One region of the Bacillus sp. DX3.1 genome, then DNA from elsewhere that is predicted to be linked to it. Evidence: riboswitches for the same ligand, from Rfam matches in the RefSeq annotation. Region 1 holds a riboswitch; each other region holds the start of a gene.
The links. Region 1 has a riboswitch for S-adenosylmethionine ahead of mtnK (S-methyl-5-thioribose kinase). Riboswitches for the same ligand answer to the same signal wherever they lie in the genome.
Positions count from the first base shown of each region.

Region 2: another riboswitch for S-adenosylmethionine. It lies ahead of QRE67_RS19890 (bifunctional homocysteine S-methyltransferase/methylenetetrahydrofolate reductase); the one in region 1 lies ahead of mtnK (S-methyl-5-thioribose kinase).
Region 3: another riboswitch for S-adenosylmethionine. It lies ahead of QRE67_RS25530 (bifunctional O-acetylhomoserine aminocarboxypropyltransferase/cysteine synthase); the one in region 1 lies ahead of mtnK (S-methyl-5-thioribose kinase).

Region 1 covers NZ_CP128153.1:3,763,293-3,765,565, forward strand. The annotation lists gene mtnK (S-methyl-5-thioribose kinase) at 1-1,153, opposite strand, end outside; SAM riboswitch class I at 1,245-1,386, opposite strand; gene ltrA (group II intron reverse transcriptase/maturase) at 1,729-2,273, opposite strand, start outside.
Region 2 covers NZ_CP128153.1:3,965,734-3,968,006, reverse strand. The annotation lists gene QRE67_RS19895 (methionine biosynthesis PLP-dependent protein) at 1-509, opposite strand, end outside; SAM riboswitch class I at 714-826, opposite strand; SAM riboswitch class I at 1,030-1,141, shown strand; gene QRE67_RS19890 (bifunctional homocysteine S-methyltransferase/methylenetetrahydrofolate reductase) at 1,212-2,273, shown strand, end outside.
Region 3 covers NZ_CP128153.1:5,092,496-5,094,768, forward strand. The annotation lists gene metA (homoserine O-acetyltransferase MetA) at 1-120, opposite strand, end outside; gene QRE67_RS25530 (bifunctional O-acetylhomoserine aminocarboxypropyltransferase/cysteine synthase) at 104-1,402, opposite strand; SAM riboswitch class I at 1,578-1,681, opposite strand; gene QRE67_RS25535 (chloride channel protein) at 2,143-2,273, shown strand, end outside.

The sequences.
Region 1 (2,273 bases):
ATTGAAATAACGCTCGAAACACCTGGATATCTGCACCTGTCGTTTCATGTAACAATAATTCTCGGCCTAAATATAGCGCTTGTTTTTTTGCTTGAATTCTTCTTTTTCCGTCCACGATTCCATCTAAATCAGCTACATGTGCTAACCCAATTGTTCGGCGAATGATTTCACAACCAGCAAATCCAACTGCATCAGCAAAAATATTTTGCAGTACAATTGCTAACCACTGTTTCTCTTTCGTATATGATTCTACGCCTTCTAATACCCATAGTTTTGTAAAGGTTTCTACAAAATTACTCCACGTTTTTTCTATATGATAGAATAGTATATTTCTTTTCTCTTCTTCTCGTGACAGCGCATTTAGCAACAAATTCGCAATAAATTGTCCAAGATCAAATCCAAGCGGCCCAAATGTTGCAAACTCCGGATCAATCACCTTCGTTTCTGATGGAGAAGAAAAAATACTTCCTGTATGTAAATCTCCATGAATTAACGTTTCTTTTCTCGTTAAGAATTTATATTTACACTGCGCTGCCTGTAATTTTAGTTTTTTATCACACCAAAGTTCATCTAGGACTGGTTGCAGTGCTTCTTCGTAATCATTTGTAGCAGAATTTGCAAATGGATCTGTAAACACAAGATCTTCCGTTATTTTACATAGATCAGGATTCACAAACTGACCATCTAGTACTCTCTTTTCTTCTGATTGCAGCCCAAAATCTGAAGTGTAAAAAAGGACATATGCTAAAAAACGACCAATATGTTGTGATAAAAGCGGATAATCCTCACCCTCTATCAATCCTTTACGGGTAATTGTAAGATTCGATAAATCCTCCATTACCGTCACAGCTAGCGTTTCATCATGACCATATACTTTCGGTGCATATTCAGGCACATATTTCCCGAAAATCTGTAGCGCTTGATTTTCAATTGTCGCCCGTCCTAATGAAAGTGGCCAACTTTCTCCAACAACTTTTGCATATGGAAGAGCCTGTTTTACAATGATACCGTGCTCCCCATCATGAAGACGGAACACATAATTTAAATTTCCATCCCCAATTTCATGACAAGTCACCTTTGCACCTTTTTCAAAGTACCCATGCTCTTTTACATATTGGATTGCTGTTTCTTCTGTTAATGATTGATATCCCATCTTCTTCTCCCTCCTTTTTAAATCTCAGGGTTTTTCATCATAAGAAAAACCCCTTTTAACGACGAAAGAGGTTTGAAGTTTATCTTCTCCCCTCTTATCTGTCAGAAAGCTTTCCTTTCTGCTGGAATTAGCACCGTGCCTTAATGGCGCATACGCGCCCCATTTCACAATGGTATTACGGTCGGTTGCTGGGTTTCATCGGGCCAAATCCCTCCACCTGCTCTTGATAAGAGTTGCAATATTTGAATTTTCAAGTTTCTGATGAAGACTATAACAAGAATAAAAATCACTTGTCAACATTTTTTCCGTAAAAGCCCCCTGATCAAAATTTCACTTTATTTGTATAGATCTGGACGGCGATCAACAAAGACAGGAATTCCTTTTCGTACTTCATTGATTTTTTCTAAGTCCAGTGCACCATGCAAAATAGATTCTGTTTCATCTGCTTCCGCTACAATTTATTGTGATAGGTAAGGCTTTGAAGTTATCTACACCTTTTCCCCCACATCACACCGTACACGATAGTTTCCCATCATACGGCGTTCCATCGTTTCCAACTGACACTATAAGTTATTCTAGATTGTAATCGGTTCGTTTTCAGACTTAGTACGAAGTTTATTTAATTTGTTTAGTGATTTTTCGTTAAAATTAAGCGAGAGAAGCACGTGTTTTATCTTCACTATGTCGGTCATGTGAATTAATTTATGGACGAATGAGTCAACAATGACTAGATTACTGTAAGTATCCGTTCCTCCCTTGTTAAGGGGAACTACGTGGTGACAATGTACTCTGTCAATTCCAATAACATCACCAATTACGTAACATTTTCCATATTGAGCGACATATTTAGATATCCTATTGTCGTTATATTCGATGCTCCTATTTTTTGAATAGGTAGTCATAACTTGTTTAAGAACGTCCCGAGGTATGGCTTTAAGATTTTCATGGATTTTACTTCTTCCCTTAACCGTGTAGTTACAAATACTTTGAGAGAAATTCCATGGGTTTTTATGGTGCATACCAGTGATAGGGAGTAACGGTATGTTACAAACCGAATATATTTTGGTATTAGGCAGAATGCCTTTGGCTCGCTTTTGAAAATTCTTAGGAGTTTCACTGA
Region 2 (2,273 bases), 200 kb from region 1:
ACGATTAGAAGTAAACCGTGTCGCTTTGCGACAGCTGCAACAGCAGCAATGTCTGTTACTTGCATCAACGGATTCGTTGGTGTTTCTATAAAAATAGCTTTTGTTTGAGAAGAGATTGCTCGTTCTATCTGCTCGATAGATTGTGTATCTACGTATCTACATCGAATATTCCACTTGTCTTCATGTTCAGAAAAGAGACGATAGGTGCCTCCATATAAGTCTTCTGATACGATAAGCTCATCACCAGAACGGAACAGTGAAAGAACGAGAAGAACAGCTGCCATTCCAGAACTACAGGCATATCCCTGCTTACCTTGTTCTAAATCAGTGATGGCATGCTCTAATAGAAGACGTGTTGGATTTCCTGTTCTTGAATAGTCAAAGCCAGTGGATTTTCCAATTCCTTCATGCCGATATGCGGTTGAAAAGTAAACAGGTGGATTAACTGTTCCAGTTGTTTTTTCACTCCGGTTTCCAATTTGGGCAAGTTTTGTTTCGATTGTTGACATGTATAATTCCTCCTTATATAAAGTTAGACTTTCATCAGTGGGGCTGTATTCCTCATGGATGATTAGCCCTCATCAATCGGGCTTTAACGAGCAGTTTATCCGCCACCTAACTGCTTTGATTTAGGTGGGATATTACTGCCCGTTAGTGGGGAAAAAATAAAAAAAGCCTTCTAAGAAGAAGGCTTTTATGCGAATATAGTCTTCTTCTTATCTGTCAAATCTTTTCACAATTTGCTGGAATTAGCACCTTATTAACGGTCACGTTAATGGTTGCTGAGGTGTCAACGGGCCAGTCCCTCTACCTCTCTAGATAAGAATATTTTGTATGAAATTTTATTATGTTTTTAACTTTACAATAAAAGTTATGAGAATTGCAACTTTATTTTAAATAATTTTTATTTTCTCTCTATAATTATTGACTTTTATTTTCTCTCATGCTAAATTTATGAGAAAATTAACAAAGATTGTTAAAAGGTACACGTATTTCCTTTTAGTTACATAATTAAATAATAAAGACGAACTCTTATTGAGAGCGGTGGAGGGAAAAGGCCCTGTGAAACCCGGCAACCTTCAAACAGAATGTTTGAAACGGTGCTAATACCTGCAAAACAACTTGTTTTGCATGATAAGAGGAGGATTAATGATGTCCCCCTCTTCAAGGCGAAGAGGGGGTTTTTATATTGATAGAAAAGAGGGAGACAGGTGAAATTACTAGATTTATTGTCAAAAGGAATTGTTATCGGTGATGGAGCAGTCGGGACATTGTTACATTCTCATGGTTTGCAAAGTAGTTTTGAAGAGTTAAATCTTTCTGATCCAGATCGTATTATATCAATTCACAAACAATATGTGGCTGCTGGTGCGGATATCATTCAAACAAATACGTATGGTGCAAATGAAGCTAAACTGCGCATGTATGGTTTGGAGAACCAGGTTGTCAAAATTAATAAGGAAGCGGTTAAACTTGCAAAATCGGCAGTGACAGATAGAAATGCAATTTTAGGGACAATTGGTGGGATGAAGCATATTGGAGCGGTTACAACGACTGATATGGAACGTGAGTTTATGCTACTTGAGCAAGCGGGTGCCTTGCTTGAGGGAGAGGTTGATGGACTGTTATTAGAAACATTTTATGATGAGTTTGAATTGCTGCATGCTGTTAAAGTGTTGCGGAAACAAACAACCATTCCAATTATTGCACAGCTTGCTCTTCATGAAGCTGGTACAACACAAAACGGCAATGATGTAAATAAAATGTTAGCTCAGCTTCTAGACCACGGAGCAAATGTTGTTGGGCTAAACTGTCAATTAGGGCCGCTTCATATGACGGAAGCTTTCAAAATGATATCGATTCCGAAAAAAGGTTATTTGTCAGCTTATCCAAATGCAGGTCTTCCAAACTATGTAGAAGGGCGTTATGTATATGAAGGAAGTCCAGCGTATTTTGAAGAGATGACACCAAAGTTTATTGAGCAAGGTATCCGTTTGTTGGGAGGGTGTTGTGGAACAACACCCGCACATATCCAGGGGATGAAACGTGCTCTTGAAAATGTAATACCCGTTACAGAAAAGCAGGTTGTCCAGCGGCCACAAGTGATTCATACGCAAACGAAACGCGCTGGTAATCATGTTACGCTTGCCGAGAAAGCGAAGAAACAAACGACGGTTATCGTTGAATTAGATCCACCAAAAACACTGGATACACAACGCTTTTTTGAAGGAGCAAGAGCATTAAAAAGAGCTGGGGCAGACGCTGTTACATTA
Region 3 (2,273 bases), 1.3 Mb from region 1:
AATTGCAATTTTTAAAGCACGTATATCTTGCGTTTCTGCTCGCTCTTTTGTCATCACAAAAATATTTTCCTTTTGCAACACTTTACGAGCCGGTAGATCTTTATCAACAATGATCGGCATGTGTTTTGCCTCCAACTAATGCTTCTTGTAAATCTGCAATAATATCAGATGCATCTTCTATACCGACCGATAAACGGACTAAATCAGATGTAACACCAGCTAAACGCCGCTCTTCTTCTGTTAATTGTCTGTGCGTTGTACTTGCTGGATGAATGACACATGTTCTTGCATCTGCTACGTGCGTCACTAAGGTTGCCAATTTAACGTTTGCAATGAAATCTTTGGCAGCCTGTAAACCACCTTTAACGCCAAACGTTAACACCCCACTTGCACCTTTTGGCAAATATTTTTGTGCTCGTGAATAATTCTCATTACTTTTCAGTCCTGGATAATTCACCCATTCAATTCGTTCATGATTAGCAAGCCACTGCGCCACTGCGAGCGCATTTTCACTATGACGCTCCATTCGTAAATGCAATGTTTCTAAACCGATATTGCTCATATACGCATTGAACGGGCTCATACAGTTTCCATAGTCTCTTAATAATTGCACACGAGCTTTTACAATATATGCCGCCTGCCCAAATTTTTGTACATAACTGACACCGTGATAGCTTGGGTCTGGTTCCACAAGCTCTGGGAACTTTCCATTTGTCCAATCAAAATTTCCACCATCAATAACAATTCCGCCTAATGAGCTTGCATGACCATCGATATATTTCGTTGTAGAATGAACAACAATATTCGCCCCATGTTCAAACGCTTGGCACAAATATGGCGTTGCCAATGTATTATCGACGATAAACGGTATTTCCAGCTCTTTTGCTGCCGCTGCAAACTCTTCAAAATTTATAACATTCATCGCTGGATTTCCAAGTGACTCAGCATAAATTAATTTTGTTTTATCATTTGCGAGCGCCACAATTTCATCAGCAGTCTGGTTCGAATTAAAGAATGTCACATCAATTCCAAGCTTACGTAGACTTACTCCAAATAAATTAACTGTTCCCCCATAAACTGTTGAAGAACAGAGCAGGTGGTCACCACTGCCACAAATATTTAAAACTGCAAGCATAATTGCAGCTTGACCAGATGCTGTTGCAACAGCTCCAACACCGCCCTCTAACTCTGTTAGCTTCTGTTCAAATGCTGCCAGTGTCGGATTACCAATACGCGTATAAATATAGCCCTCTGCCTCTAAATTAAAGAGCGCGGCTAAATCATCCGACGTATCATATTTGTACGTCGTGCTTTGATATAGCGGCAGGACGCGAGGTTCACCATTCTTTGGTGTATAGCCACCTTGCACACAAATTGTTCCTTTTCCCCATGATTCTCCCATTTTTTAATCTCCTTTCTTCTCTCTCACTCTAAGAGTCAAGAATTAACGCCTTCCATCAATAGATTGAGTATTCATCCTCAATCTATTGATAATAGTTTCACTTTATGAAAATAAAAAAACTGCTTCTTTCCCGAACAAGAAAGAAGCAGTTTGAAAACACGCTCTGATTTTATCTTTCTTATCTGTCAGGGTACTACCTGCAGGATTTGGCACAATTCCGCTAATCGGCTGTTGCCAAGGTTTCATAGGGCCTGTCCCTCCACCTTTTCTTGATAAGACTATTCAATTACCGTTGATTTTATAGCAATATTTTCCTACTGTCAATTATTTTTTTCTGAATTTTTCCAAAAGATTTTATTAACAGTTTAATTATTTATTCCTAAAATTTAAATTTAAAAAACCAAAGAAAATGGCTCTATCTAAAGAAAAAGAATACCTTTTAAAAACCTTACTTACTATGTAAAATTAAAGAGTTATATCTAATCATAGTAACTATCAACATAATATATTTAACAATGCTACACTTTATACAAATGTTGTCAAAATATATACAAAAACACGATTACAATTACGAATGTTTCAGGGCTTCATAAAATAATAATGCTGATTTTTATAATATATTTTGAATAAGTAATTCTCTTACAAAGATAATATGCATATTGAATTAGTTATCCAATTATTTTCGTATCATAATCTCTAACTTTTTCATAATAGAATATAACATAAAGGAGGCATAAAGAATGGCCATTAGGAGAGGTATGCACTACTTACTCATCATATATGGTATGTTTCTAGGTTCTATAGTTGGTGCTACAGTCTGGTTATTTTTAGTTGTCACCAATGCTGGAATTCACTTCATTTGGGAATATTT